4 regions of the Klebsiella sp. F11 genome follow, and region 2 is predicted to be linked to each of the others. Evidence: predicted binding sites of a transcription regulator. Region 2 holds the regulator's gene; each other region holds the start of a gene.
The links. The regulator PurR, encoded in region 2, represses purine synthesis genes. The targets are predictions, from matches to a motif close to CANGCAAACGTTTGCNTG.

Region 1 (7,482 bases), 2.6 Mb from region 2:
CAGCAGCTGGGTGTAGTTGACCACCGCCACCACCGCCGGCACGAAGAACAGCAGCATTTCCGCCAGCAGCCAGCGGGCGCCGGCGCGCACCCAGTTCAGCGGGATCACCCGACAGACGATGAGCGCCAGCAGCAGCAGCATGCCGACCAGATTCGCCGGGAGCGGCAGGTGCAGCCAGTTAACCAGATATTGAGCGCAGACAAACAGCCCGGCGTAAACCAGTACCTGAAGCGGTACCTGGAGGCGTTGCACAATGAAGGGGGTAACGCGAGCTGGCGCGAAGGCCATGAGCGATATTCCTGAAAAAGAAGCCAGGCGAGCAGTATAGTGAGCCGCCAGGTTGGACAGAAATGAATTAAAATCATCACAGGCATAGTCTCAGGGAATAATTATGGATATCCGCACGCTGCGTTATTTTGTCGAAGTTGTCCGCCAGCAAAGCTTCACTCGCGCGGCTGAGAAGCTGTTCGTCACGCAGCCCACCATCAGCAAGATGCTAAAAAACCTCGAAGATGAGCTCAACTGTACGCTGCTTATTCGCGACGGCCGCCGGCTCCTGCTGACCGATACCGGCCGGGTGGTTTTCGAGCGCGGACAGGCGATTCTCGGCGAATTCCGCCAGCTGGAATCCGAGCTTAGCGATATTAACCATCTGCATAAGGGCATTCTGCGGCTGGGGATCCCGCCGATGGTCGGGATGCTGATGGCCGAGCCTATCGGCCTGTTTCGTCAGCGCTATCCGGGCGTGGAGCTGAAAATTGCCGAGTTCGGCGGCCTGACCGTGCAGCAGGCGGTCAGCAACGGCGAGCTGGATCTGGCCATGACCGCGCTGCCGGTCGATGAGGAGAGCGGCCTGGCGACCCTGCCGCTGTTCAATCATCCGCTGTGCGTGCTGGCGCCGAGAACGCCGCAGTGGGAGCGCGTCAGCTCGCTGTCACCGCAGGAGCTCGCCGCCCATCCGCTGGTGATTTATAACGAAGATTTCGCCCTCAGCCAGCAGCTGATGCAGCTGTTTAGCGAGCATGAGGTGAAGCCCAGCATCGCAGTGCGCAGCGGGCAGTGGGATTTCCTCGCCGCGATGGTTCAGGCGGGAATTGGCGTGGCGATTCTGCCGCAGCCGATTTGTGAACGCCTCGAGACCCGACATTTCTGCACGATCCCGCTGCAGAGCGGGCTAAGCTGGGAGCTGGGGATGATTTGGCGGGAGGGCGTTTACCTGTCGCATAGCGCCCAGGCGTGGCTGGCGTGCAGTAAGCGCTTCTGGCTCAATGAATAAGCGCCCGGAGGCGGCGCGCTGCGCCGGTCCGGGCGATCCACGACAGACTATCCACCGCACGGCCCCGACCGGGCGCGGCGGCGGCTATTGATCTTCGATTAACAGCGCTTCCAGCAGGTCAAGGTCGTGCAGCAGCTTCTGCAGCGTCTCGTTGCTGATCTGACGGGTGGCGCGCAGATGATACAGCTCGCCGCGCTCTGACCGCAGCGCCGCCAGGCGGAAGCGGCGCTCAAGCTGCTCTTCGAGGATCGAGGTTTCCACGTCGTTGCGCCCGTCGACCCGCCGGCGCAGGTTACCGATCACCCGCGAGCTGACCTCCGTCAGCAGCTGGTTATCGATATTCTCTTTGGTATCCGCCGCTAGCCGCTCCTCCATTTTTTGAATCGCCACGATCGCCACGTCCGCGGTGGCCGCGCGCGCCAGGCGCTCCTCTTTACGCTGTTGAACATGGTCGGTCGACTCAATGTGGCGCAGCAGAATCGGTAGCGCAATCACGCCGACAAACAGCGAGAACAGAATCACCCCGGCGGCAAGGAACACCAGCTCATAGCGCGCCGGGAAAACGTCGCCGCTCGGCAGCAGCAGCGGTATCGACAGCACGCCGGCGAGGGTGATAGCCCCGCGCACCCCGGCCACCGAGGAGATCAGCAGCTCGCGGGTTGTCCAGGAGCCAAACTCCATCGGTTTATTCTTCAGGAAGCGCTGGCTGAGCTTGCGCATCGTCCACAACCAGCCAAAACGAACCAGCATCAGCGCGGCGTAAATCAGGACAATATCGGTAAACAGCATCCAGGTTTCGACGTTGGGGTCCGCTTCCGCCGCCACCAGCGAGCTCGACAGAATATCCGGCAGCTGCAGGCCTAACAGCAGGAACACCATGCCGTTAAACACGAACTCCAGCATCGCCCAGGTGCTGTTGGCGCGCAGGCGCATCGCCAGCGGCGCGGTGCGCATCACCCCGGAACGCGTGATGGTCATCCCCGCGGCGACCGCGGCCAGGATCCCGGAAAAGCCGATGTGTTCGGCGATCAGGTAGGAGGCAAACGGCAGCAGGAACAGCAGCACAATCTGCGTGGCCGGCTCGTCGCCGCCCCAGCGGCTGAGGAAGCGCATCGAGCGCCCGTACAGCCAGCTGACGACAAAACCGGCGAGGATGCCGCCTATCGCCACCTTGAAGAACTCGACCGTCGCGCCGCCGACGGTAAAGACCATCGTGCCCATCGCCACCGCGACGGCAAACTTCAGCGAGACCAGGCCGGAAGCGTCGTTCATCAACGCTTCGCCCTGCAGTATCCCCATAATTTTTTTCGGGATCCGCCCTTCGCCGACAATCCCGGAGAGCGCGACCGCATCGGTTGGCGACAGCACCGCCGCCAGCGCAAAGGCCGGGATCAGCGGAATGCCCGGGACAATCCAGTAAATGAGGTAGCCGATCCCCACCACCGTCACCAGCACCAGCGCCAGCGCGAGGCCAAAAATCTCTCGCCCGTGCTCGATGAACTCGCGGGTCGGCGTCTTCCAGCCGTCGGCAAAAAGCAGCGGCGGAATAAAGAGGACCAGGAAGAGTTCAGGATCGAATTCGACGTGCAGCCCGAAGGTAGGCCAGGCCAGCAGCGCGCCGATGGCGATCTGAATTAAAGGTAGCGGAACCTGAAAGGGCAGTACGCGTGTAACCACCCCGGAGAGAGAGACCACGAGGGTCATGATGAGTATGGTAAAGAATATTTCCATGTGTTCCCTGTTTGCTGCGTGTTCTTATTTTTACATCTGAGGCGTCATGTCTCGAAATGATACGCTACCCAGATTAACGCAAAAGGAAACAGGATGTGGCTTAAAAATTAAACGGGCGGCCTGAGCCGCCCGTTGTCAGCAAAAATAGCTTAAATTGCCCAACCGCCGGCGTAGAAGATAACCAGCGCCGCGGCAATGATCACGGTGCCGAGGTTCAGCTTGCGCCACTCCCCGGAAACCAGGCGCCCGATAACCAGCGACGCGAAGCCGATCATGATGCCGGTAACGATGTTGCAGGTCAGCACGATAAAGACCGCGGTAATCAGGCCCGCCATCGCATCGACAAAATCGTTAAAGTCGATTTTCGCCACGTTGCTCAGCATCAGCAGGCCGACGTACATCAGCGCCGGCGCGGTGGCGTAGGCGGGAACCAGATAGGAGAGCGGAGAGAGGAACAGGATCAGCAGGAACAGCACGCCAACCGTCACCGCGGTCAGGCCGGTTTTACCGCCGGCGGCGGTACCCGCGGCTGATTCGATATACACCGCCGCCGGCGCCGCGCCGACCAGGCCGGAGAAGACGCTGCTCAGGGAGTCGGTGGTCAGCGCTTTACCGCCGTTGATGATCTGCCCGTCTTTATCCAGCAGGTTCGCCTGCCCGGCGACCGCGCGAATGGTGCCGGTGGCATCGAAGACCGCCGTCATCACCAGCGCCAGCACGCTCGGCAGCACCACCGGATTCAGCGCGCCGATGATATCGAGGCTGCCGATCAGCGAGTTGCCTTTGTCGTCGCTCAGCGACGGCATGGCGAAAATCCCGGAGAAGTGGACGTTAGGGTCGAAAATCAGGCCGACGATCGACACGCCGATAATGGTCAGCAGAATGCCGCCCGGCACCTTCATTTTTTCGAGGCCGATAATCACCGCCAGCCCCACCAGCGACATAATCACCGGGAAGCTGTCGAAATGCCCCAGCGTTACCGGCAGGCCGTCCAGCGGGTTCTTAATCACCAGGCCCACGCCGTTGGCGGCGATCAGCAGCAGGAACAGACCGATACCGATGCCGGTGCCGTGCGCAACGCCCTGCGGCAGGTTGCGTAAGATCCAGCTGCGAATGCCGGTTGCGGAGATAATAGTAAACAGCACGCCCATCAGGAACACGGCGCCCAGCGCAACCGGGATGCTGATGTGCTGCCCCAGCACCAGGCTGAAGGCGGTAAAGGCGGTCAGCGAGATAGCGCAGCCGATTGCCAGCGGCAGGTTGGCCCACAGCCCCATAACCAGAGAGCCGACGCCCGCCACCAGGCAGGTGGAGACAAACACCGCCGCCGGTGGGAACCCGGCTTTACCCAGCATGCCCGGTACCACGATGACCGAGTACACCATCGCCAGAAAGGTGGTTAAACCGGCAACAATCTCCTGACGCACGGAGCTGCCGCGAGCTGAAATTTTAAACCAGGCGTCTAATGAACCGCCGGTACGCGCTGAAGGCGTAGACATAGAAAACTTCCCCTGAGAATTTTTATCATTCGTCGGTATGCGTGGTGGACCATCCACTGCCAGTTCAACGCGATCTCCTTGTGCTATATCGCAGCGCCAGGGGGGCTGCAAAAAAAGCAAACGTTTAACTCCGCGCATACAATACGGTGGTCAAAATTACTTTGCTCCCCTCCTGTTGGCAGGATAAATAGCGAGCAAAATAATAAGGCAAACGATTATCCAGCCTTTAGATGGCCCTTTTCAACTGGAGTTTGACGTCTTTCGCTAAATTTCGCTTATGACGTTCAGGAAATAACCAGCCGATGCGCAAACGTTATCGTCTATGCGCAATCTGCTAACATTTTTGCATAGCGCCGATAGCAATTCGCGCCGGCCATCGTAAAAGGTGATGCCTCAGGCGCCCTGCAGCGTGAAGGGGCCGCCGCGCTCAATGGCGCGCTGCCAGGCCGGACGTTGTTCGATACGCTGGGTCCAGCGGGCGATGTGCGCAAGACCGTCGATTCCGCCGCGCGACTGCAGCGCCAGCAGCGGAAAGCTCATCTGAATATCGGCCATGCTCAGGTTTTCGCCGGCGAACCACGGCCATCGGGAGAGGTGCTCTTCGATAAAGGCGGCGTGGGTGGCAATCTGCCGGTCAAGCCAGGCCTTCTGCATCCCCTTCCCCAGCGCGCCGCCCAGCGTGCGCATGCCGAACGGCACCGGCGCCTTGCCGAGACGAGACAAGACCAGCTTCATCACCATCAGGGGCATCAGCGAACCTTCGGCATAGTGCAGCCAAAAGCGGTACTGCAGCCTGTCCGCCAGCGCCTGGGGCCGCAGCTGCTGCGTGCTATCGTAGGTCTCCTGCAGATATTCGAGTATCGCCCCGGACTCCGCCAGCACGTAGCCGTTGTCCTCCACGACCGGGGACTTGCCCAGCGGGTGAATGTTTTTTAACTCCGGCGGCGCCAGCATATTTTTCTGCCGCGAATAGCAGACGATCTGGTAGGGCAGCTGCAGCTCCTCCAGGGCCCAGAGCACGCGCTGCGATCGCGATTGATTCAGGTGATGTACCGTCAGCATGGGTCTCTCCCGTCATTTGTTCAAATTAACTATAGGAACTGGCGGCGAATGGCGGGAAAATTTCGCTGAAATAAACGAGTAGACGTCAGGGGATGTGCCACAATTAGATTGTCGGCGCAATCCGGAACCTCCATCAACCGTTGCGCAATACTGAGGTGAGCCGACGTCGGGGGAAACCCTCCTGCGAACCAGCGGGATAGAGCGAAAGACAAAGACCGGAAAACAACTAAAGCGCCCTGTTGTGGCGCTTTAGTTTTTTAATCATCCTCCAGCAGTCGCGCGCCGGTTCCCTCTTCGCCCAGCTTGTCTCCCGGGTTGCGCAGCGGGCAGTCCCGTCGCGACAGGCAGCCGCAGCCAATGCAGCCATCCAGCTGATCGCGCAGCGCGGTCAGCGTATGAATACGCCGGTCCAGCTCATCCCGCCACACCGACGACAGCTGCTTCCACTCTTTGGCGCTTAAGTTGTGGCCTTCGGGCAGGACGCCAAAGGCGTCGCCGATGGTGGCCAGAGGAATGCCAATGCGCTGCGCAATTTTGATAATCGCCACCGCGCGCAGCACGTCGCGACGATAGCGCCGCTGGTTGCCGGCGTTGCGCTGGCTGTGAATCAGCCCTTTGCTTTCATAGAAATGGAGCGCCGAGACGGCAACGCCGGTACGTTTCGCCACTTCGCCCGGGGTCAACAGCGTTTTAATACGGGGTGATTTCTTTTCCATAAAGCGCTTTACCTCAAGTTAACTTGAGGAATTATACTCGCCCGCAGACAAAACGACGAATCGAGAATTGAGAGAGAGGCCGCTTTATGTCCCATCAGGATATTATCCAAACGCTTATTGAATGGATTGATGAACATATCGATCAACCACTTAACATTGATGTAGTCGCCAAAAAGTCGGGGTACTCGAAATGGTATCTTCAGCGGATGTTCCGCGCCGTTACGCATCAGACGCTGGGTGATTACATTCGTCAGCGCCGGCTGCTGCTGGCCGCGGAAGCCCTCAGAACCACCCAGCGCCCGATCTTTGATATCGCGATGGATCTGGGCTACGTCTCGCAGCAGACGTTTTCACGGGTGTTCCGCCGGGAGTATGACCGCACCCCCAGCGACTATCGCCATCAGATTTCCGCCTGACGGCTTTGCGCGCAGGGGCTAAGCCGGGCTGGTACCTTAATCAGCCACTGCTTAAACTCCTGCACCGGCATCGCCTTCGCAAAGTGCCAGCCCTGGCAATAGCGGACGCCGCGCTTCTGTAGCCACTTAACCTGGTCCGACGTTTCGACGCCCTCGGCCACGGTTTTCAGGTGCAGGCTGCGCGCCATCTCAATAATATGCTCGGCGATCATATGGCTGGTGCCGTGGGTCGTCAGCGTATCGATAAAGGACTTATCGATCTTGAGAATATCGACATTGAGCGAAGAGAGGTTATGCAGGTTGGAGTAGCCGGTGCCGAAATCATCGATGGCGACTTCATATCCCGCTTCGCGAAAGGCCTGGATCACCGGCGTCGTTTTCTGCACGTCAATAAACCCGCGCTCGGTCACTTCGATTTTAATCTGGTTGATGCACACCGCATGGCTTCGCGCCTTTTCACTAATCTGGCTAATCAGCCGCGCGGAGTGGAAATCCGTGGCCGAGAGGTTAATCGCGACGTACAGCTGAGGATGGCTGGCGAGGAATTCGCCCAGATCGGCAAACACCTCATCCACCACGTAGTCCGTCACCTGCGCGATCAGCCCTTCGTTTTCCGCCAGCGGGATGAACTCAGCCGGGCTCATCACCGGACCATCGCGCCCGGGCCAGCGCAGCAGCGCTTCGGCCCCGACGCAGCGGTTCGTTTTAATATCAACGATCGGCTGATAGTGCAGGCACAGCTGGCGGCGGCACAGCGCGCGCTGTAGCATGCTGCGCGGGGA
Region 2 (7,482 bases):
GCAGGATCGGGTTTTCAGCGATTTGACGTTCGATTTTTTCTACAGTCGTGCTCATTGTCATGCTTCCTTAACTTCTATACGGCAGTAATTTGTCATTGTAGCGTCCTGAACGCAGGTCGGATAATAACATTTTGTTCACTCACTCTATTTTATCTTCTGTAGACTGAAGTTGCCTTAAAAATATTACTTCATCAGCCAGCGCGCCGTCCTGCCGCGCACTTTCTGTACAAGGCGGTCAATGTCTGGCATATTTTTTTGCAATTGTTAATCAAACGACGTTTTAGATACAAAAGAGTATTAACTTTCAGGGTTTTTATGCATTAGAATCGTTGGGTTTTGTCATTCATGGTCAGGCATGTGTACATGTCTGTAATTAATCAGGGGAGTGCTCGGTGGCGCGGCTAAACAAAATCGCGATTTCGCTCTGCGCATTACTGTTTACATCTATCTCATTTACACCGCTGGCGCATGCTTCAGGGCATACGCACGCCTCCGCCGCGTCAAAAGCGCATCAGGTAAAGGGCTCCAGCGAACGCAAGAAAAAAGCCTCCGGTCAGAAAACAAAATCCAGCGCCAAAACCTCCAGCAAGAAAGCATCAACCTCCTCCCGCGCCAAACACCCTACCCGCACCACCGCCTCCAGCCAAACGGCCTTAAACCGTCAGGCCGCCGGCGGAACCAAAAAGTGCGTGTTGCGCAAAGGCTATAAAAAGCAGTGCGCGACCTCGGCTACTGCCAGTATCGAGCCGACGCGGGCGATGGCCAGCGTGAAGCAGAAGTGCGTCGTACGTAAAGGCTACAAAAAGCGCTGCAAGCCGGTTGCCGAAGAAGAAGTGCCGCTGACGCTTGCCGATGCGCATAAGGTGCGGGTGCAAAAAGCGCAAAGCACCGCGATGTCGAAGCTGATGGACCAAATTGGTAAGCCCTATCGCTGGGGCGGCACCTCGCCGCGCACCGGCTTTGACTGCAGCGGGCTGGTCTATTACGCCTATAAAGACCTGGTGAAAATTCATATCCCGCGCACGGCGAACGAGATGTACCACCTGCGCGATGCCCGCCCGGTCGACCGCGGCGAGCTGCAGAGCGGCGATCTGGTCTTCTTCCGCACCCGCGGCCGCGGCACGGCGGATCACGTCGGCGTGTACGTTGGTAACGGCAAATTTATCCAGTCGCCGCGTACCGGACGCGATATTCAGATTACCTCGTTAAGCGAAGATTACTGGGTTCGCCACTACGTTGGCGCCCGCCGCGTGATGACGCCTAAAACCATCCGCTAGCGCCCCCTGCCGCGCCTGCGGCAGGTTAACTCTCTCTTTTGCCACATCTTTTAATTTGCTACTATCTCCCTGTGCATGATGTGGTTATTGCACGCATTAATATAATAAGGAGAGTAGCAATGTCGTTCGAATTACCTGCATTACCATATGCAAAAGACGCCCTGGCGCCGCACATTTCCGCTGAAACTCTGGAATACCATTACGGTAAGCATCACCAGGCCTACGTCACCAACCTCAACAACCTGATCAAGGGCACCGCTTTTGCAGATCTGTCTTTAGAAGAGATCGTTCGTTCTTCCGAAGGCGGCGTCTTTAACAACGCCGCCCAGGTCTGGAACCACACCTTCTACTGGAACTGTCTCGCGCCGAACGCCGGCGGCGAGCCGGAAGGCGAACTGGCGGCAGCTATCGCCAAAGCCTTCGGTAGCTTCGCCGATTTTAAAGCGCAGTTCACCGATGCGGCGGCAAAAAACTTCGGCGCCGGCTGGACGTGGCTGGTCAAAAATGGCGACGGCAGTATGGCGATTGTCTCGACCAGCAACGCCGGTACGCCGCTCACCGGCAGCGCTACGCCGCTGCTGACCGTGGATGTCTGGGAACATGCTTATTACATTGACTACCGTAACGCCCGTCCGAACTATCTGGAGCACTTCTGGGCGCTGGTAAACTGGAAGTTTGTCGCGGCTAATCTGGCGGCATAAAACGGTACCGCAGAAGGGTTTCCCCTTCTGCGGTAACAACTAGCTGCTGGCTAAGGCCTCTTCCGGCCGCGAACGACTGCTGAACAGCACCAGCATCAGCGCCACCCCGGCGATGATCGCGCCCATCACCGGAACAAATGCGTAGCCCAGGCCGCCGGAAATTACCGCCCCGCCGGCCGCCGCGCCCAGCGCATTGCCGAGGTTAAACGCCCCGATATTCACCGAAGAAGAGAGCCCCGGCGCTTCATGAGCCACGCGCATCACGCGCATCTGCAGCGGCGGCACCACGGCGAACGTCGCCGCGCCCCACACTACCATGCTGATGGCCGCGCCAATCTGCGACTGCGCCAGCAGCGGGATCGCCAGCATGATAACCATCAGCAGCAGTAAAAATCCCTTCAGCGTGCCGGAAACCGAGCGGTCGGCAAATTTTCCGCCAAGGTAGTTGCCCAGAGAGAAGCCGACGCCAATCAGCACCAGCATCGCGGTGACGAACAGCGGCGAAGCGTGGGTAATGGTATGCAGCACCGGCGAAATATAGGTATAGAGAGTGAACATCGCCCCGGCCCCGAGCACGGTGGTCAGCAGCGCGGAAAGCACCTGCGGCCGCATCAATACCGCCAGCTCTTCCTTCACATTCGGCCGCTCCCCTGCGCTGCCTTTCGGCAGCGAGAACCACAGGCCGGCCATCGCCACCAGGCCAAGACCCGCCGTGGCGAGGAAGGACATGCGCCAGCCGATGGTTTCACCCAGCCAGGTCGCCGCCGGGACGCCGCCAATATTGGCGATGGTCAGACCCATAAACATGGTTGCCACCGCGCTGGCCTGCTTGTGCTTAGGCACCACGCTCGCGGCCACCACCGAGCCGAGGCCGAAGAAGGCGCCGTGGTTCAGGCTGGTGATAATGCGCGAGAGCAGCAGCGTGGTGTAATCCGGCGCCATTGAAGAGAGGACGTTGCCAAGGGTAAAAATAGCCATCAGGAAAATTAGCGCGCTGCGGCGCGCGCGATGCGACAGCAGCAGCGTCATCAGCGGCGCTCCGACCATCACGCCGATGGCGTAGGCGCTAATCAGCATCCCCGCGGCGGGAATGGATACATCCACGCCTTTCGCGATCACCGGTAGCAATCCCATCGGGGAAAATTCGGTCGTACCGATACCAAACGCCCCAACGGCCAGCGCTAACAGGGGAAAGTTGATTTTCATGCAATGACTCCAGCAAACCGTCCTCAGCGACGGTATCTCATCAGAAGGCAAAAGCATGACATCAATCACAGAAAAACAAAAGTAAACGAAATGGCAAAAGATTTTTGCGAATTTGATAATAATGCGTGGGAATGGGGGAAAGGAGCCTCTCCCCCGCAAGAATTAGTGCAGTACGGCGGTCAGCGCTGCGGCCACGATCAGCCCCAGAACAATAATCGTCGTGGTCAGCGAAAACTTTAAATCTGTATCCATCAATTTTCCCCCTGATTATCCCCACAAGAAAAGTGAGCCTGCTCATTTTTGCACAGTATTGCATAAAAATCTTCTGAGATTTAGGGCGATGCACGTTTTTACTCTTCCCCTTTGCCGCAAGATCGGACAAAATCCCACGCTAATTTGAAAGCGTATCGGCCATTGACCCCTTCCTGTCGTTCTGTGTCGTTTCCCGACGTGATGCAATGTTGAACATTGCGCTCAGGGTGTGTATAGGCAAACGGTTACGTATCGATAATCAGACGATCAGGTCAAGGTCTGGAGAGAGAAGTAATGGCAACAATTAAAGATGTAGCGAAGCGCGCAAACGTTTCCACTACAACAGTGTCACATGTAATTAACAAAACCCGTTTTGTGGCTGAAGAGACGCGCAACGCGGTATGGGCCGCCATCAAAGAGCTGCACTACTCTCCGAGTGCGGTGGCGCGCAGCCTGAAGGTTAATCACACCAAATCGATCGGCCTGCTGGCCACCAGCAGCGAAGCGGCCTATTTTGCCGAGATTATCGAGTCCGTCGAGAAAAGCTGCTTCCAGAAGGGCTACACCCTGATTCTGGGCAACGCGTGGAACGATCCGGAAAAACAGCAGGCCTACCTGTCGATGATGGCGCAAAAGCGCGTCGACGGTCTGCTGGTCATGTGCTCCGAATATCCGCAGTCGGTGCTCTCCATGCTCGAAGAGTACCGCAACATCCCGATGGTGGTGATGGACTGGGGCGAGTCCAAGGCCGACTTTACCGATTCGGTGATCGATAACGCCTTTGAAGGCGGTTACATGGCCGGCCGCTATCTTGTCGAACGCGGCCACCGTGAAATCGGCGTGATCCCGGGTCCGCTGGAGCGCAACACCGGCGCCGGTCGCCTGGCCGGTTTTATGAAAGCGATGGAAGAAGCGCAGATTCGCGTCCCGGAAAGCTGGGTGGTTCAGGGCGACTTCGAGCCTGAGTCCGGCTACCGCGCCATGCAGCAGATCATCAGCCAGCCGCACCGCCCGACCGCCATCTTCTGCGGCGGCGATATCATGGCGATGGGGGCGATTTGCGCAGCCGACGAAATGGGCCTGCGCGTGCCGCAGGATATTTCGCTGATTGGCTATGACAACGTGCGCAACGCCCGCTACTTTAGCCCGGCGCTGACCACCATTCATCAGCCAAAGGACTCTCTCGGCGAAGCCGCATTCAATATGCTGATGGACCGCATCGTTAACAAGCGCGAGGAGTCGCAGTCTATCGAAGTTCACCCGCGCCTGGTCGAGCGCCGCTCGGTGATCGACGGCCCGTTCGTCGACTACCGCCGCTAATCCCGGCGGGGCGCCGCCTATTCCGGCGCCCGCAGCCACTCCCGATTTAACGTTTCGCTGTCGCCAAGATAGTCCAGCAGCCAGGAGAGTGCCGGCGAGATATCGCTCTGCTGCCAGGTCAGACAGCAGGCGGCGTCCGGGAACGGATTTTCCAGCTCCAGCGCCGTCCATTCGCCGCTATCGATCCGCGGGCGGGCGAAGTGCGACGGCACCATGCCGATGCACAGCCCGGCCGACAGGCAGGTTGTCGAGGCGTCCCAGTCCGGCACCACCACCCTCTTCTGATTATCCAGCAGCCACGTCGTGCGCTTCGGCAGCGAGCGGGAGGTATCCTCCCTGACCAGCGACGGCCAGTTGCGCAACGTATCATCGCTCAGCGGACCGCTCATTTTTGCCAGCGGATGGTGGCTGGCCACCACGCAGTGCCAGCTCAGCATGCCCATGTCGCGAAAGGCGTAGCGTCCGCCGACCGGAATCGAGCGGGTCGCGCCGATAGCCAGCTCCACGCGGCCGTCGGCCAGCGCGTCCCAGACGCCGTTAAACACCTCCTGGAAGACAATCAGCTCGACGTCCGGAAAGTGACGATAAAAATCGACAATCATCTGCCGCATACGCGCCGGCTTGACGATATCGTCAACCGCAATCGAGAGCTGCCCGCGCCAGCCGTTGGCGATCTGCTGGCACTGGCGGCGGGTGATCTGCATTTTTTTGATAACAGAACGCCCTTCCTGTAAAAACCACACCCCGGCCGGGGTGAGTTCGACGTCGCGATGACGTCGTTCGAAGAGCGGAACCGCCAGCCACTCTTCGAGCTGACGCACGGTGTAGCTGACCGCAGAAGGGACACGATGCAGCTCCTGAGCCGCAGCGCTAAAGCTGCCGTTGCGGGCAACCGCATCAACCACTTCAAGGGAGTATTCGGACCACATATTCTGCCTGCAAAATTTTTGAACGCATGTAACAAATATTAGCGTTTCACAAGCCAGAATGCACTCCCTACACTCTGCGACATCTTACCTGTATCAGAAGAAAGAGAACTTTATGCAACAACCCGGGAAAGGATTTTTAGTTTGGTTAGCGGGCCTCAGCGTGCTGGGCTTCCTCGCAACCGATATGTATCTGCCGGCGTTTTCGGCTATCCAGCAGGATCTGAATACTTCGGCGGCCTCGGTCAGCGCCAGCCTCAGCGTGTTTCTCGCCGGTTTCGCCGTTGGCCAGCTGTTCTGGGGTCCGGTATCCGATCGCTACGGGCGCAGGCCGGTACTGCTCAGCGGCCTGGCGATCTTCGCCGTCGGCTGCCTTGGCATGCTGTGGGTACGGGACGCGAATCTGATGCTGGCGCTGCGGTTTGTGCAGGCCATCGGCGTCTGCGCGGCGGCGGTCACCTGGCAGGCGATGGTCACCGACTATTATCCCGCCCAGCGTACCAACCGCATATTCGCCACCATCATGCCGCTGGTGGGCCTGTCGCCGGCTCTGGCGCCGCTGCTCGGCAGCTGGCTGCTCGCCCATTTCGACTGGCAGGCTATTTTCGCGACCCTGTTCGCCATCGCCCTGCTGCTGATGCTGCCCGCCTTACGCCTCAAGCCGGTGCGCCGGCCCGGGAGCGATACGCAGAAAAAGCTGACCTTCCTGGCGCTGCTGCGCTCGCGCGAGTATAGCGGCAACGTGCTGATTTATGCCGCCTGCTCCGCCAGCTTTTTCGCCTGGCTGACCGGATCGCCGTTTATTCTACATGACATGGGCTACGGGCCAACCGCCATCGGCCTGAGCTACGTGCCGCAGACTATCGCCTTTTTAATCGGCGGATACGGCTGCCGGGCGGCGCTGCAAAAATGGCAGGGGCAGCAGCTGCTGCCGTGGCTGCTGGTGGTTTTTGCGCTCAGCGTTGCCGCCACCTGGCTGGCTGGTCTGCAGCAGAATGCCTCCATCGTCGCGCTGATGGTCCCCTTCTGCGTGATGGCTATCGTTAACGGCGCCATTTACCCGATTGTCGTTGCCCAGGCGCTGCGCCCGTTCCCTCAGGCGACGGGACGCGCCGCCGCGCTGCAGAATACCCTGCAGCTCGGACTGTGCTTCCTGACCAGCCTGCTGGTCTCCACGCTGATTGCCACGCCGCTGCTCACCACCACCAGCGTGATGCTGGCCTCCATCGTGCTGGCCGGGCTGGGATATGTGATGCAGCTGCGCACCACCCGGCTGAGCGCCGAGTCGGCGCATGCATAAAATGGTTTCAGTGGTGTTAAGATCCAGTAATTAGCCTGCTAATATCTTTTTATTGAAAGCCTTAAAATAGGGGCCTATACTGGATCGCGTGTCACATAAATAGACAGTTTATCGATATTAACGGGGGCAGGATGCTTCCCGTTTCACCATGGAAGGCCTTTCGGCAAGGGTTATCTCCCTTCCTCTGTTCTACGTCGGATAGCAGCTTCACGGATTATTCCGTGAGATTTCTCACAATGCCAAAAAAAGCGTCTACGCTGTTTTAAGGTTCTGATCACTTGGGCGTGATGGAGAAGCTATGAGTTCATCGTGTATAGAAGAAGTAAGTGTACCAAATGATGACTGGTACCGAATTACAGCTGAGTTACTTGGTCGTGCGGGTATTGAAATTAATGGCCCCGCTCCCTCCGATTTACGGATAAAAAACCCCCTCTTTTTTAAGCGCGTGCTGCAGGAAGGTTCTTTGGGGTTAGGTGAAAGCTATATGGACGGCTGGTGGG
Region 3 (7,482 bases), 1.1 Mb from region 2:
TCTGACCATCAGCCAGCGCACGCCGCCGACTTCCGAGCAGGCGGAAAAACAGCCGCTGCATATTCCGTTCGATATCGAGCTATATGATAATGAAGGCAAGGCGATCCCGCTGCAGAAGGGCGGTCACCCGGTACACCACGTCCTGAACGTCACCCAGGCCGAGCAGACCTTTGTCTTCGATAACGTCTACTTCCAGCCGGTTCCGGCGCTGCTGTGCGAATTTTCCGCGCCGGTGAAGCTGGAATATAAGTGGAGCGATCAGCAGCTGACGTTCCTGATGCGCCACGCGCGCAACGACTTCTCCCGCTGGGATGCGGCGCAGAGCCTGCTGGCGACCTACATCAAGCTTAACGTCAACCGCCATCAGCAGGGTCAGCCCCTGTCGCTGCCGGTTCACGTCGCCGATGCGTTCCGCGCGATCCTGCTGGATGAGAAGATCGATCCGGCGCTGGCGGCAGAGATCCTGACGCTGCCGTCCGCCAGTGAAATCGCCGAGCTGTTTGCGATTATCGATCCGCTTGCCATTGCGGCGGTGCGCGAAGCGCACACCCGCACGCTGGCGAAAGAGCTGGCGGACGAATTCCTCGCTATTTACAACGCCAATAAGCTCGACGGCTATCGCGTAGAGCATGCCGATATTGGCAAGCGTTCGCTGCGCAATACCTGCCTGCGCTATCTGGCGTTTGGCGACGTTGATCTGGCGGATAAGCTGGTGGTTGCCCAGTATCGTCAGGCCGACAACATGACCGACGCGCTGGCGGCCCTGTCGGCGGCGGTGGCGGCGCAGCTGCCGTGCCGCGATGCGCTGATGCAGGAGTATGACGATAAGTGGCATCAGGACGGCCTGGTGATGGACAAATGGCTGATTCTGCAGGCTACCAGCCCGGCGGATAACGCGCTGGAGACGGTACGCGCGCTGCTGAACCACCGTTCGTTTAGTATGAGCAACCCGAACCGCGTCCGCTCGCTGATTGGCGCCTTTGCCGGCAGCAACCCGGCGGACTTCCACGCCGAAGACGGCAGCGGCTACCGGTTCCTGGTGGAGATGCTGACCGAACTCAACAGCCGCAACCCGCAGGTGGCGTCGCGTCTGATTGAGCCGTTGATTCGTCTGAAGCGTTATGATGCCAAACGCCAGGCGCTGATGCGCGCGGCGCTGGAGCAGCTGAAAGGTCTGGAGAATCTCTCCGGCGATCTGTTCGAGAAAATCAGTAAAGCGCTGGCGTAAAGGGCATTGCGCTCCCGGATTGCGGCGGCAGCGTCGCGCTCCGGGAGCCGTTTAGCCGTGACTAAACAGGCGCGGTGAGGCTTCGTGCCTGCCGCGCTTCATTACCCTGTTGAGCACTTCCGCCTCCAGCTCCGCCATGCGCGCCGATCCGGTGTGCCGCGGGCGCGTAATATCCACCGCGACGTCCAGCCCAATCTTGCCCTCTTCAATCAGCAGCACCCGATCTGCCATCGCCACCGCTTCGCTCACGTCGTGAGTCACCAGCAGTACGGTGAAACCATGTTCCTGCCAGAGCGAGACGATTAAATCCTGCATTTCGAGGCGGGTGAGGGCGTCCAGCGCGCCCAGCGGCTCGTCAAGCAGCAGCAGGCCGGGGCGATGGATCAGCGCCCGGGCCAGCGCCACGCGCTGCTTTTGTCCGCCGGAAAGCGCCGCCGGCCACTCGTTGGCGCGATTTTCGAGGCCGACGCTGGCCAACGCCTGCAGGGCCGCCTCCCGCCACGAGCCCTTCAGCCCGAGGCCGACGTTATCGATCACCGTTTTCCACGGCAGCAGGCGCGAATCCTGAAACATCATGCGGGTGTCGTCCTGGACCTGCGCCAGCGGCGTCGAGCCCGCCAGCAGCTCGCCGGCGTTGGGCTTCTCCAGCCCGGCGAGCAGACGCAGGAGGGTACTTTTACCGCCGCCGCTGCGCCCGACCACCGCGACGAACTGCCCGCTGGGAATGTGTAAATCAAGCGCGTTAAGAATCGTATTCTCGCCGTAGCGTTTGGTCACGCCGTTGAGCAACAGCGGGATCCCAGGGTTCAGACGGGCGGTGGTCATGCGTTAGCCTCCTGAAGATGATAGGCCGGATTCCAGCGCAGCCAGACGCGCTCCAGCAGCTGCGCGCTGAAGTCGGCCAGTTTGCCCAGAATGGCGTAGAGAATGATGGCCACGACCACCACGTCGGTCTGCAAAAATTCGCGGGCGTTCATCGCCAGGTAGCCGATGCCGGCGTTAGCCGAAATGGTCTCGGCGACGATCAGCGTTAGCCACATCAGGCCAAGCGCAAAGCGGATACCCACCATGATTGACGGCAGGGCGCCGGGCAGTATGACGTGGCGGAACAAGGCAAAGCCCGACAGGCCATAGCTGCGCGCCATCTCGACCAGCCCGCGGTCAATATTACGAATTCCGTGCCAGGTGTTGATGTACATCGGGAACATGGTGCCCAGCGCAACGAGAAATATCTTGGCGCTCTCGTCGATGCCGAACCATAAAATCACCAGCGGAATCAGGGCCAGGTGCGGAACGTTGCGCAGCATCTGAATCGAGGTATCCAGCAGGCGCTCGCCCCAGCGCGAGAGGCCGCTAATCATGCCTAACGTCAGGCCGATGGAACCGCCGATCGCGAAACCCAGCAGCGCGCGCCACGAGCTGATGGCCAGATGCTGCCAAAGCTCGCCGCTGGCAGAGAGGGTCCAGAAGGCCTTCAGCACGCCTTCCGGCGAAGGCAGGATCCGGGTGGAGAGCCAGCCCACCGACGAGGCGAGCTGCCAGACGATGACGGTGCCTACCGGTAAAAACCAGGGGGCGAGGCGAATCAGCAGTTTTTGCCCGGGGGTTGCCATATGTCGCCCCTTAGCTCTGCGCCGCTTTACGCGGGATAAATTCATTCGCCACCGCTTCACCCTGTGGAAGCAGGCGCTGCGGCTGCGGGATTGACGGAATATTGACGTCCAGCAGCGGGAACAACAGCTCGCCGACGCGCAGGGCTTCTTCGAGATGCGGATAGCCGGAAAGCACGAAGCTATCGATGCCGAGCGCGGCATATTCGTTGATGCGTTCGGCAACCGTGGCGGCGTCGCCGACCAGCGCGGTTCCGGCGCCACCGCGCGCCAGCCCGACGCCGGCCCACAGGTTAGGGCTGATTTCGAGCCTGTCGCGCTGGCCGTTGTGCAGCGCGGCCATGCGGTGCTGGCCGACGGAATCGGTTTGCGCAAAGGCGGCCTGCGCCCGGGCGATAGTGTCATCGTCCAGATGGGAAATCAGGCTCTCCGCCGCCTGCCAGGCCTCTGCGTTGGTTTCACGCACAATCACATGCAGACGGATGCCGAAGCGAACCTTACGCCCGTGAAGCGCGGCCTTTTCGCGCACCTGGGCGATTTTTTCCGCCACCTGCGCCGGCGGCTCTCCCCAGGTCAGATAGAGATCGACCTGCTCGGCGGCAAGATCCTGCGCCACCTCAGAGGATCCGCCGAAGTAGAGCGGGGGACGCGGCTGCTGCAGCGGCGGGAACATCAGCTTCGCGCCGCGCACGCGCTGGTGCTTGCCGTTGAAGGTCACGGTTTCGCCCTCCATCAGCCGCCGCCAGATATGGGTAAATTCCGCCGAGGCTTCGTAGCGCTCGGCGTGATCGAGGAACACGCCGTCGCCGGCAAGCTCCTGCGGATCGCTGCCGGTCACCAGGTTAAACAGCGCCCGGCCGTTGGAGAGCCGATCCAGGGTTGCCGACTGGCGCGCCGCGACCGTTGGCGAAACCACGCTCGGGCGCAGGGCGACGAGAAACTTCAGCCGCTGGGTCACCGGGATCATCGAGGCGGCCACCAGCCAGGCGTCCTCGCACGATCGTCCGGTGGGGATCAGGACGCCGGTAAACCCCAGCCGATCGGCGGTCTGCGCAATCTGCTGCAGATAGCCGTAATCAACCGGACGCGCGCCTTGTTCGGTGCCAAGATAGCGGCCGTCACCGTGGGTGGGTAAAAACCAGAACATATTCAGACTCATGATTTCGCTCCTTGCAGGGCTGCGGGCTGCGCCGCGTGTCCCGGGGCGGAGAGCATCAGCATCCCGCTGAGTGCCAGGAGTTTACGCATGTTCGACTCCGCGGGTGGTTTTCAGGGCCGGCGCGCGGCTGGTTGGCCGATGCAGCGCCTGCCAGAAGGTCTCCAGCGCAAGGTCGAGGCGACTCTGCAGGTTGGGCGTAAACTGCGGCTTGTGCTGATAGTCGGTCACCTGGCTATCGTCGGCAAACACGCCGTGGAGGATCTCCTGGGCCTTCAGCGCGTTGAGAACCGGCTTCAGGGCATAATCTACCGCCAGCATATGGGCGATAGTGCCGCCGGTCGCCAGGGGCAGAACGATTTTGCCCTCCAGCGCGCGTTCCGGCAGCAGGTCGAGCAGCGTCTTCAGCGCGCCGGAAAAAGAGGCCTTATAGATCGGCGTGGCGATAATCAGCCCGTCCGCGCCGGCCAGCTGTTCGTTGAGGGTATGCAGCGCCGGGTTATCGAAACGGGCATAAAGCAGATCTTCCGGGGCAAAATTCTGCAGATGCCAGTGGCAAACTTCAACATCAGCGGCGGAGAGCGTCTCCCTCGCGTATTCCAGAAGGGCGCTGGAACGGGAAGGGTAGCGCGGGCTGCCCGCAAGTGTGATAACGCGCATGTTCTCTCTCTCCTTATAACCAAATGTCTGCATTTATCTAATATTGATAACATTTACCGGCAGTGTGACAGAGGCGATTTATTTACCTAAATGATTTTTCCACCCTTGTTTTGTCAAAATTTGCATAAAGAAAGGCGGAAAAGTAAACGTTTGCGTGGGATGGGCTATTTTTTGTCGCAGGTCAATTCCCTTTCCGCTGAGGATCGAACATAATACGCCCCCGGTTTGCACACCGGGAATCCAGGAGAGTTCATGTACTACCCCTTCGTTCGTAAAGCTCTTTTTCAGCTCGATCCTGAGCGCGCTCATGAAGTAACCTTCCAACAATTACGCCGCGTATCGGGAACGCCGCTTGAAATGCTGATCCGCCAGAAGGTGCCGGCTAAACCGGTGACCTGCATGGGGCTTACGTTTAAAAATCCGCTGGGTCTTGCCGCCGGGCTGGATAAAAACGGCGAGTGCATCGATGCGCTCGGGGCAATGGGTTTTGGTTCCATCGAAATTGGTACCGTGACGCCGCGCGCGCAGTCGGGCAACGATAAGCCGAGGATCTTCCGTCTGGTGGCGGCAGAAGGGTTGATCAACCGCATGGGCTTTAATAATCTCGGCGTTGATAATCTCGTCGAGAACGTTAAAAAGGCGCATTTTGACGGTATTCTGGGGATTAATATTGGTAAAAATAAGGATACCCCGGTTGAGCAGGGCAAAGATGATTATCTGATTTGTATGGAAAAAGTCTATCCCTACGCCGGCTATATCGCCATTAATATCTCCTCGCCGAATACCCCGGGGCTGCGTACGTTACAATATGGCGACGCGCTCGATGATTTACTTTCCGGTATTAAAAATAAGCAGCTTGAGCTGCAGCAAAAGCATCAGAAATATGTTCCTGTGGCCGTGAAGATCGCCCCGGATCTTTCTCTTGAGGAATTGATCCAGGTAGCCGATAGCCTCGTGCGCCATAATATTGACGGCGTCATTGCCACCAATACCACTCTCGATCGATCGCTGGTGCAGGGCATGCAATATTGCGATGAAACCGGTGGCCTCAGCGGTCGTCCTCTGCAATTAAAAAGCACTGAGATTATCCGCATGCTGGCGACAGAATTAAACGGCCGTCTGCCAATTATCGGAGTAGGTGGGATTGACTCTGCTATTGCAGCCCGGGAAAAAATCGCTGCCGGCGCGACGCTGGTTCAGATTTATTCTGGCTTTATTTTTAAAGGCCCGCCGCTGATTAAAGAAATTGTTACCAATATCTAATCTTTTCCCCCTCTGAAACACCCCCAGGGCTTTATTTCCGGCCCTGGTTGTTTTATATTCCCTCATTGTTGCTTATTTAGACATTTTAGTCTTTTCTTAATTTTGGAAATAATTCTGTTGCCGTATGCCGTGCATTACAGATAGAAGTGAAAGAGGACGGGGGAAAAATGCGGATTAAACCTGACGATAACTGGCGTTGGTATTACGATGAAGAGCACGATCGCATGATGCTCGATTTGGCCAATGGTATGTTGTTCCGCTCGCGCTTTGCGCGCCGGATGCTGACGCCCGATGCATTCGCGCCATCCGGGTTCTGCGTTGACGACGCCGCTCTTTATTTTTCCTTCGAAGAAAAATGCCGGGATATAGAATTATCGAAAGAGCAGCGCGCGGAATTAGTACTTAACGCGCTGGTCGCCATTCGTTTTCTGAAGCCTCAAATGCCGAAAAGCTGGCATTTCACCACTCATGAAGAGAGCTGGCAGCCCGGCGGCGGCGATGCCGCCAGCGCCTGGATCAGCGAAACCGGGCAGCAGGTGAATCTGCTGGTGGTGGAGCCTGGCGAAAATGCCGCGCTGTGCCTGCTGGCGCAGCCGGGGTTAACCCTGGCCGGGCGGGTGATGCAGCTTGGCGACGTGATTAAAATTATGAACGACAGACTGCAGCCTGCCCCGCGTATCTCCAGCTACAGCCTCGGCGAGGCGGTTTAGGCCGGCGAGCCTCTTTGGCCCCGCCGACCGATGCGCTCCTGAAGACCTCAGGGCGCCAGGCGTAAGTCGGTTTTTGGTACGCAGCTACAGCACAGAATAGTGCCATCCGCCGCAACGGCGTCGTTCTTCAGCGGGCTGACTTCACCCTCCTCAAGCCGAATGCGGCAGCTGCCGCAGATGCCCGCCCGGCAGGAGTAGGGCACGCGGATCCCCTGCTGCTCGAGCTGTTCCAGCAAAATCTGCTGGTTATTGCCGGTAAAACGCTGTCCCTGCCACTCAATATCCACCGTCGCATTCTGCTGAGCTGCAGAAGGTTCGCTATCATTGCTTTCGCCCGCGCCGTAGGCCTTTGCCGGGCCGCGGCTCAGCACCTCGACTTCGTCACCCACGCGAATAACGCCGCTGCTGCGGGCAATCAGGTTTTGACCGAAATCGACATCGCCATTGTCCAGCGCGGTGCGAAAACGCTGCAGCGTGGCCAGCGGCTCGCCGGAAGGATGCTTTTGCCCGCGCTCGGGACTAACGGTGGTAAAAATACAGCGGCTGCAGGGCTTGGCGACATCAAAAATCACTTCGCCAATGCGAATCACCTTCCAGCTATCTTCCTCCCATGCCTCGGCGCCGGTGACCACAAGGTTAGGGCGAAACTGCTCCATACGTACGCTGGCCGGGCAGCGCTGCTGCAGATCGCGCAGCGAGGCTTCGTTGGTGAGTAAATAGGGGAAACCGTCGGCAAAGGTGAGCGGGACGGCGTCATGGCGCTTAACGCGGCGGGTTAGCTGCGGCCCCAGCCAGCGCAGCTGCACCTGGCGATTAAAAAAGCCGCTTAGCCACTGGTTAACCGTTGGCGGCGCA
Region 4 (7,482 bases), 1.7 Mb from region 2:
CGTGCGCCACACGGCCGTCGCGGCCGGTATAGAGCACCGGGAAAGCCTCTTTCAGGCGCGTCGCAATGTAGTTGGCGTTGAGGATCGCCACCTGGCTGGCCTGCTTCAGCCCTTCCGCGCCCATCATGCGGATATACATCCAGCTGATCGGTAAAATGGAGGCGCTGCCGAACGGCGCCGCAGAAACCGCGCCCTGACGGGTCAGCATGCCTTCAATTTGCACCACGCTGTGGCCCGGCACGAACGGGGCCAGGTGCGCCTTCACGCCGATCGGTCCCATGCCCGGGCCGCCGCCGCCGTGCGGAATGCAGAAGGTTTTATGCAGATTGAGGTGCGACACGTCCGCGCCGATAAAGCCCGGAGAGGTAATGCCCACCTGCGCGTTCATATTCGCGCCGTCGAGGTAAACCTGGCCGCCGAACTGATGCACGATTTCGCACACTTCGCGAATGGTCTCTTCGTAAACGCCGTGGGTTGACGGGTAGGTCACCATGATGCAGGAGAGGTTCTCACCCGCCTGCTCCGCCTTGAGGCGCAGATCGGCGAGATCGATGTTGCCGTTTTTATCGCAGGCCACCACTACCACCTGCATCCCTGCCATCTGCGCGGACGCCGGGTTGGTGCCGTGCGCCGAGCTTGGGATCAGGCAGATATCGCGATGGCCTTCATTGCGGCTTTCGTGGTAGTGGCGAATCGCCAGCAGGCCGGCGTATTCCCCCTGGGCGCCGGAGTTCGGCTGCATGCAGACGGCGTCATAGCCGGTCAGCTTCACCAGCCAGTCGGAGAGCTGGGCGATCATCTGATGGTAGCCTTCCGCCTGCTCTGCCGGGCAGAACGGGTGCAGCTCGGCAAACTCGGGCCAGGTGATCGGGATCATTTCCGCCGCGGCGTTAAGCTTCATGGTGCAGGATCCCAGCGGGATCATCGCCTGATTCAGCGCCAGATCTTTCCGCTCCAGGGAGTGCATATAGCGCATCATCTCGGTTTCGCTGTGATAGCGATTAAATACCGGATGGGTGAGGATCGCATCGTCGCGCAGCATGCTGGCAGGGATCGAACGGCTGTCGAGCGCCACGTCTTTGTCCAGCGCATCGATATCCAGCCCGTGCGCGTCGCCAAGGATCGCGCGGAACAGGTTGAGCACGTCTTCGCGGGTGGTCGCTTCATCAAGGGTGATGCCGACCGCGTTGTGAATGTCGCTGCGCAGGTTAATTTCCAGCGCCTCGGCGCGCGCCAGCACCGCGGCTTTATCGGCAACGTCGACGCACAGGGTGTCAAAGTAGTGCGCGTGGCGCAGCTTGAGCCCTTTCTTCTGCAGGCCGGCGGCGAGAATATCCGTCAGGCGATGGATGCGGCCGGCGATACGCTTCAGGCCCGCCGGGCCGTGGAAGACCGCGTACAGGCTGGCGATGTTGGCCAGCAGCACCTGGGAAGTACAAATATTGGAGTTCGCTTTCTCGCGGCGGATATGCTGCTCGCGGGTCTGCATCGCCATGCGCAGCGCGGTGTTGCCGGCGGCATCTTTCGATACGCCGATAATACGGCCGGGCATGGAGCGTTTGAATTCATCTTTTGCCGCAAAGAAGGCCGCGTGCGGGCCGCCGTAGCCCATCGGCACGCCGAAACGCTGGGCGGAACCGAAGACGATATCGGCCCCCTGCTTGCCCGGAGCGATCAGCAGCACCAGCGCCATAAAGTCGGCCGCCACGCTCACCACGACCTTGCGCGCTTTCAGCTCGGCAATCAGGCCTGAGTAATCGTGCACTTCGCCGGTGGTGCCGACCTGCTGCAGCAGCACGCCGAAAACGTCCTGATGATCGAGCGCTTTGTCCGCATCATCGACGATAACATCGAAGCCGAAGGTTTCCGCGCGGGTGCGCACCACGTCCAGGGTTTGCGGATGCACGTCGGCGGCCACGAAGAAGCGGTTCGCGTTCTTCAGCTTGCTGACGCGCTTAGCCATCGCCATCGCTTCCGCGCCGGCGGTTGCTTCATCCAGCAGCGAGGCGGAGGCGATATCCAGCCCGGTCAGATCGAGCGTGACCTGCTGGAAGTTGAGCAGCGATTCCAGACGGCCCTGCGACACTTCCGGCTGATAGGGGGTATACGCGGTATACCAGCCCGGATTTTCCAGCATATTGCGCTGAATAACCGGCGGCAGCTGCACGGCGGTGTAACCCATGCCGATGTAAGACTTAAAGCGCTTGTTACGCCCGGCGATCGCCTTCAGCTCCGCGAGCGCGGCGAATTCCGTCGTCGCGTCGCCAACCTGCGGCGGCGTTGCCAGCTGAATATCCTGCGGCACAATCTGGCCAATCAGGGCGTTAAGCGAATCGGCGCCAACGGTTTTCAGCATCTCCTGCTGTTGCTGAGCATCCGGACCGATGTGACGTTCAATAAAGGCGCCGCGGTTTTCAAGCTGACCTAAAGTCTGAGTCATGAGCGATGGTTCCTGAAACGTGCAGTGAATCGTAATTGTCTGACTGGTGTGCCCGGTGGATCACGAATGCTCGCCGGGCCTTAATACGCAAAATCATTCACGCGGCGGGCAGCGACGCTCCGCGGCTTACAAAAGCCAGCGACCGACGCGCCTGTGGCGTGAAGGATGGAGGTACTTACTCGTCTTCTAACAGCGCGGCGTAGGCCGTCGCGTCCAGCAGCGCCGCGACCTGAGTTTCATCGCTGGCTTTGATCTTGAAGATCCAGCCGGCAGCGTACGGTTCGCTGTTAACCAGCTCCGGGGAGTCGTTCAGCTCTTCGTTCACCGCCACGATCTCGCCGCTAATCGGGGCATAGATATCCGAGGCCGCTTTGACCGACTCCGCAACGGCGCAGTCATCGCCGGCGTCAACGGTCGTCCCGACTTCTGGCAGATCGACGAAAACCATATCGCCAAGCAGCTCCTGCGCGTGCTCGGTGATGCCAACGGTGTAGGTGCCGTCGGCTTCTTTGCGCAGCCATTCGTGTTCTTTACTGTATTTCAGTTCTGCTGGTACGTTGCTCATCATTCATCTCCAAAAGGGGGAATCACGCAACGGCTTTGCCGTTACGCACAAAAACGGGTTTAGTCACTTTTACCGGCATTTCGCGGTTACGAATCTGTACGACGGCCGTTTCACCGATGCCCGCCGGTACGCGTGCCAGTGCAATACTGTAGCCCAGCGTCGGGGAGAACGTTCCGCTGGTGATAATGCCCTCGTGCTGATTACCGTCAGCGTCGGTAAAGCGCACCGGCAGACCGCCGCGCAGCACGCCCTTCTCGGTCATCACCAGGCCAACCAGCTGTTCGGTGCCTTTTTCACGCTGCAGCTCCAGCGCTTCACGACCAATAAAGTTGCGATCGGCAGGTTCCCAGGCGATGGTCCAGCCCATATTTGCCGCCAGCGGGGAGACGCCTTCGTCCATATCCTGGCCGTACAGGTTCATCCCGGCTTCCAGACGCAGCGTGTCGCGCGCGCCGAGGCCGCAGGGCTTCACGCCCGCGTCCAGCAGGCTGCGCCAGAAATCTGCGGCCTGCTCTTTCGGCAGCGCAATCTCATAGCCCGCCTCGCCGGTATAGCCGGTGGTGGCGATAAACAGATCTCCCGCCTGTACGCCAAAAAACGGCTTCATGCCGGCAACGGCCTGGCGCTGCTGCTCGTTAAACAGGGTGGCGGCTCTCTCTTTCGCCTGCGGCCCCTGAACGGCGATCAGCGCCAGATCGTCGCGCACGGTTATCTCCAGGCCATAGGGTTCAGCCTGCTGGCTAATCCAGGCGAGGTCTTTTTCGCGGGTCGCGGAGTTAACCACGAGGCGGAAATAGTCTTCCGCCAGGAAATAGACAATCAGGTCATCGATAACGCCCGCCGAAGCGGTCAGCATTCCGCTGTACAGCGCCTTGCCCGGGACGGTGAGCTTCGCCACATCGTTAGCCAGCAGATAGCGCAGGAACTCGCGAATCCGGCTACCGTGGAAGTCGACGATGGTCATGTGCGAGACGTCGAACATGCCGGCATCGCTGCGCACCGCATGGTGCTCATCAATCTGGGAACCGTAGTGCAGCGGCATCATCCAGCCGTGGAAGTCCACCATGCGCGCACCGCACAGCGTGTGTTGTTCATACAACGGAGTCTGTTGAGCCATCTTTTCCTCGTCGAATAAAACGGAACCAGCTACTTTTTTTGGCGGCGATTTCGCCCCGCGAAATCCGGCATCGGGGCCCTTCGCTGGCGCCGACGCAAACGTTACCTTTGGCCTGAACTTACCACCGAAACCGGCGTTAAACCATAAGGTAAATCAGGACATCACATTAGCTTATGACCAAATCTCGCCGAAAACTCTACAGAATTATTGACTGGCAAAAAGCGATTTATGCCACATAAAATTAACATAACAAAAGTGACAGGCAGGTGATGATGATATTTTATGCGAATAAACGGGCCTGATTTCTTTCACAAAAAAAGAGAGGCATTAATAAAACTAATGCGAAAAAACGGCTGAGATTAGATTATTTCAAATGAGACGGGGAAACCCGGCGCGAGGGCCGGGGAGAGAAGTGTGACGCGCTTAACGTAACCAGGCCGGAAGGTCGTTCAGGCCCATCGCCTGGCGGATCAGCTGCGGCTTGACGCCCGGCAGCGTATCGGCCAGCTTGAGGCCGATATCGCGCAGCAGCTTCTTCGCCGGATGGCTGCCGGCAAACATTTCGCGAAAGCCCTGCATCCCCGCCAGCATCAGCGCGGCGCTGTGCTTGCGGCTGCGCTCATAGCGACGTAGATACAGATGCTGGCCAATATCCTTGCCCTGGGCATGCAGGCGCCGGATCTCATCGATAAGCTCGGCGGCATCCATAAAGCCGAGGTTCACCCCCTGCCCGGCCAGCGGGTGGATGGTGTGGGCCGCGTCGCCAACCAGCGCCAGGCGATGGGCGGCAAACTGGCGCGCGTAGCGGCCGGTAAGCGGGAAAACTTCGCGCTCGCTCTCAAGCTGGCACAGGCCGAGGCGGTTATCGAAGGCGATATTCAGCGCCTGATTAAACGTCGCCTCGTCCGCCTGCTGCATCTGCTCCGCTTCCTGCGGCGATAGCGACCAGACGATAGAGCACAGGTGCGGATCGCTGAGCGGCAGGAAAGCGAGAATACCCTCGCCGTGGAAGGCCTGGCGCGCGACGGCTTTATGCGGCTCCGCGGTGCGGATGGTGGCCACCAGCGCGTGATGGCGATAGTCCCAGAAGGTCAGCGGAATATCGGCCTTGTTGCGCAGCCAGGAGTTGGCGCCGTCGGCGCCGACCACCAGCCGGGCGGTCAGCATGCTGCCGTCCTGCAGGCTGAGAAAGGCTTCGTTCTCACCCCATGCTACCTGCTGCAGCTGCGCCGGGGCCAGCAGCGTGACGTCAGAACAGCGCTGCGCCTTTTGCCACAGCGCGTGGTGCACCACCGCGTTTTCAATAATGTGCCCGAGATGGCTGAAGCCCAGGCTTTGGTCATCAAAGCTGATGCGGCCAAAGCTGTCTTTATCCCACACTTCCATACCGTGATAACAGCTGGCGCGCCGGGCGATAATAGTTGACCAGACGTCAAGCTTGCTCAGGAGCTTCTCGCTGGCGGCGTTAATCGCCGAGACCCGCAGCGCCGGTCGCGCGTCGGCATCCAACGGCTGTGGCTCAGCCTGCTCAAGTACGGCGACGCGCAGCCCGCTACCCTGCAGTCCGCAGGCCACCGCCAGCCCCACCATGCCACCGCCCACAATGGCCACATCAACACTTTGCACGTTCAACTCCTTAACGGGGGACCCAACCGAGGGTACGCTGCGCCAGCGCATCGCGCGCCGGAGTAAATAATTCCATTGCCATCAGCCCGACGTTGCGCCCCGCAACCAGCGGCGCCCAGCGGTTGGCAAACAGATGAACCAGGCCATCGGTCACGCCGATAGTGGCGGACTTATCATCCGCACGCCGCGCCTGATACTGGTCAAGCAAGGCATAATCGCCGGGATCGCGGCCGCTGGCGCCGGCCTGGGCAACGATTTCCGCCAGGCTCATCACATCGCGCAGGCCGAGGTTAAACCCCTGTCCGGCAATGGGATGCAGCGTCTGCGCCGCGTTGCCGACCAGCGCCAGGCGATGGGAAACCGCGCGGGAAGCGGTGGTTAACGCCAGCGGATAAACGCTGCGCCTTCCGGCGTGGGTTATGCGCCCCAGCCGCCAGCCAAACGCCTGCTGCAGCTCGTGGCAAAAACGTGCATCCGACCAGCTCAGGACGTCGTCATACCGCGCCTGAGGGTGGCACCACACCAGCGAACAGCGGCCCTGCGACATCGGCAGCATCGCCAGGGGACCGTGCTCGGTAAACCGCTCAAAGGCGCGTCCCTCGTGGGGCAAAGCGGTGCTGACGTTGGCAACGATCGCCAGCTGTTGGTAGGGCTGCTGCTGCCAGCTGATACCGCAGCGGGCGCCGATGGTCGAGCGCGATCCGTCCGCCGCCACCAGCAGCCTGCCGTCAATCGTTTCGCCGCTGTCCAGGGTGATGCTAACGCCCACCTCCCATCGGCGGACGTTCTCTACTTTGGCCGGACAGTGCAAGGTAATGCCCGGCGCCTCGCGCAGCTGCGCAAACAGGCGCTGGCCGATATCGTGCAGCTCAACGACCTGGCCCAGCGCCGCGAGGCCATAGTCCTGCGCCTCCAGCGTGACGAACCCCGCGTGGCCGCGGTCGCTGACGTGCACGCGCTGAATTGGCGTCGCGCAGTCGGCGATCTCCTGCCAGATACCGACGCGCGCCAGCTGCTGGCAGGTGCCTGCCGCCAGCGCAATCGCCCTGGCGTCAAATCCAGGATGCCGCGAGGAGTCCGGCGCCGCCGCTTCCACCAGATGAACCGGCAGCGCGCCGTCGGTCAGCCGGGAGATAGCCAGAGCGAGGGTCGCGCCGGTCATGCCGCCGCCAACGATCAGCACGCTCATGATCGCGGTGCCGCGGCCATCAGCGCTTCGATGTCGTCCGCGCTTTTCACCACCCCGGCGGTCAGATTTTCATTGCCGTCAGCGGTGATCACAATATCGTCTTCGATGCGGATACCGATACCGCGATACTGCGGCGGCACCTCGGCGTCCGTCGCAATATACAGCCCCGGCTCAACGGTCAGCACCATGCCCGGTTCGAGAACCCGGGAGCGGTCGACATCGTAGTTTCCGACATCATGTACGTCCAGCCCCAGCCAGTGGCTCAGGCCGTGCATAAAGAACGGGCGGTGCGCATTGTTAGCCAGCAGCTCGTCAACGTCCCCTTTAAGAATGCCGAGGCGCAGCAGGCCAACGACCATTATCCGCACGACTTCCTGATTAACCTCCTGAATAGAGGTACCCGGGCGGTAGAGCCTCAGCGCGGTTTCCAGCGATTCGAGGACGATGTCATAAATCTCGCGCTGGGCCGGACTAAATTTGCCGTTCACCGGGAAGGTGCGCGTGATATCGCCCGCATAGCCGCGGTATTCGCAGCCGGCATCGAT

Region 1: the regulator PurR is predicted to act here: its motif matches at 4,620-4,637, upstream of AC1M2H_RS25740 (NCS2 family permease).
Region 3: the regulator PurR is predicted to act here: its motif matches at 4,794-4,811, upstream of pyrD (quinone-dependent dihydroorotate dehydrogenase).
Region 4: the regulator PurR is predicted to act here: its motif matches at 4,214-4,231, upstream of gcvT (glycine cleavage system aminomethyltransferase GcvT).

Annotation. Positions count from the first base shown of each region.
Region 1 covers NZ_CM160060.1:5,231,174-5,238,655, forward strand. Annotated here, with positions in the region: gene AC1M2H_RS25725 (CidA/LrgA family protein) at 1-288, opposite strand, end outside; gene AC1M2H_RS25730 (LysR family transcriptional regulator) at 392-1,276, shown strand; gene AC1M2H_RS25735 (Na+/H+ antiporter) at 1,361-3,007, opposite strand; gene AC1M2H_RS25740 (NCS2 family permease) at 3,157-4,506, opposite strand; gene AC1M2H_RS25745 (glutathione S-transferase family protein) at 4,900-5,568, opposite strand; gene soxR (redox-sensitive transcriptional activator SoxR) at 5,826-6,284, opposite strand; gene soxS (superoxide response transcriptional regulator SoxS) at 6,371-6,700, shown strand; gene AC1M2H_RS25760 (EAL domain-containing protein) at 6,685-7,482, opposite strand, start outside.
Region 2 covers NZ_CM160060.1:2,581,862-2,589,343, reverse strand. Annotated here, with positions in the region: gene AC1M2H_RS12880 (Grx4 family monothiol glutaredoxin) at 1-55, opposite strand, end outside; gene AC1M2H_RS12875 (C40 family peptidase) at 393-1,277, shown strand; gene sodB (superoxide dismutase [Fe]) at 1,397-1,978, shown strand; gene AC1M2H_RS12865 (MFS transporter) at 2,018-3,184, opposite strand; gene cydH (cytochrome bd-I oxidase subunit CydH) at 3,347-3,436, opposite strand; gene purR (HTH-type transcriptional repressor PurR) at 3,731-4,756, shown strand; gene punR (DNA-binding transcriptional activator PunR) at 4,774-5,685, opposite strand; gene punC (purine nucleoside transporter PunC) at 5,798-6,982, shown strand; gene cfa (cyclopropane fatty acyl phospholipid synthase) at 7,281-7,482, shown strand, end outside.
Region 3 covers NZ_CM160060.1:3,642,874-3,650,355, reverse strand. Annotated here, with positions in the region: gene pepN (aminopeptidase N) at 1-1,228, shown strand, start outside; gene ssuB (aliphatic sulfonates ABC transporter ATP-binding protein) at 1,280-2,053, opposite strand; gene ssuC (aliphatic sulfonate ABC transporter permease SsuC) at 2,050-2,841, opposite strand; gene ssuD (FMNH2-dependent alkanesulfonate monooxygenase) at 2,852-3,997, opposite strand; gene ssuE (NADPH-dependent FMN reductase) at 4,079-4,654, opposite strand; gene pyrD (quinone-dependent dihydroorotate dehydrogenase) at 4,907-5,917, shown strand; gene zapC (cell division protein ZapC) at 6,085-6,627, shown strand; gene AC1M2H_RS18050 (YcbX family protein) at 6,675-7,482, opposite strand, start outside.
Region 4 covers NZ_CM160060.1:915,315-922,796, reverse strand. Annotated here, with positions in the region: gene gcvP (aminomethyl-transferring glycine dehydrogenase) at 1-2,440, opposite strand, end outside; gene gcvH (glycine cleavage system protein GcvH) at 2,616-3,005, opposite strand; gene gcvT (glycine cleavage system aminomethyltransferase GcvT) at 3,028-4,122, opposite strand; gene ubiI (FAD-dependent 2-octaprenylphenol hydroxylase) at 4,546-5,748, opposite strand; gene ubiH (2-octaprenyl-6-methoxyphenyl hydroxylase) at 5,759-6,937, opposite strand; gene pepP (Xaa-Pro aminopeptidase) at 6,934-7,482, opposite strand, start outside.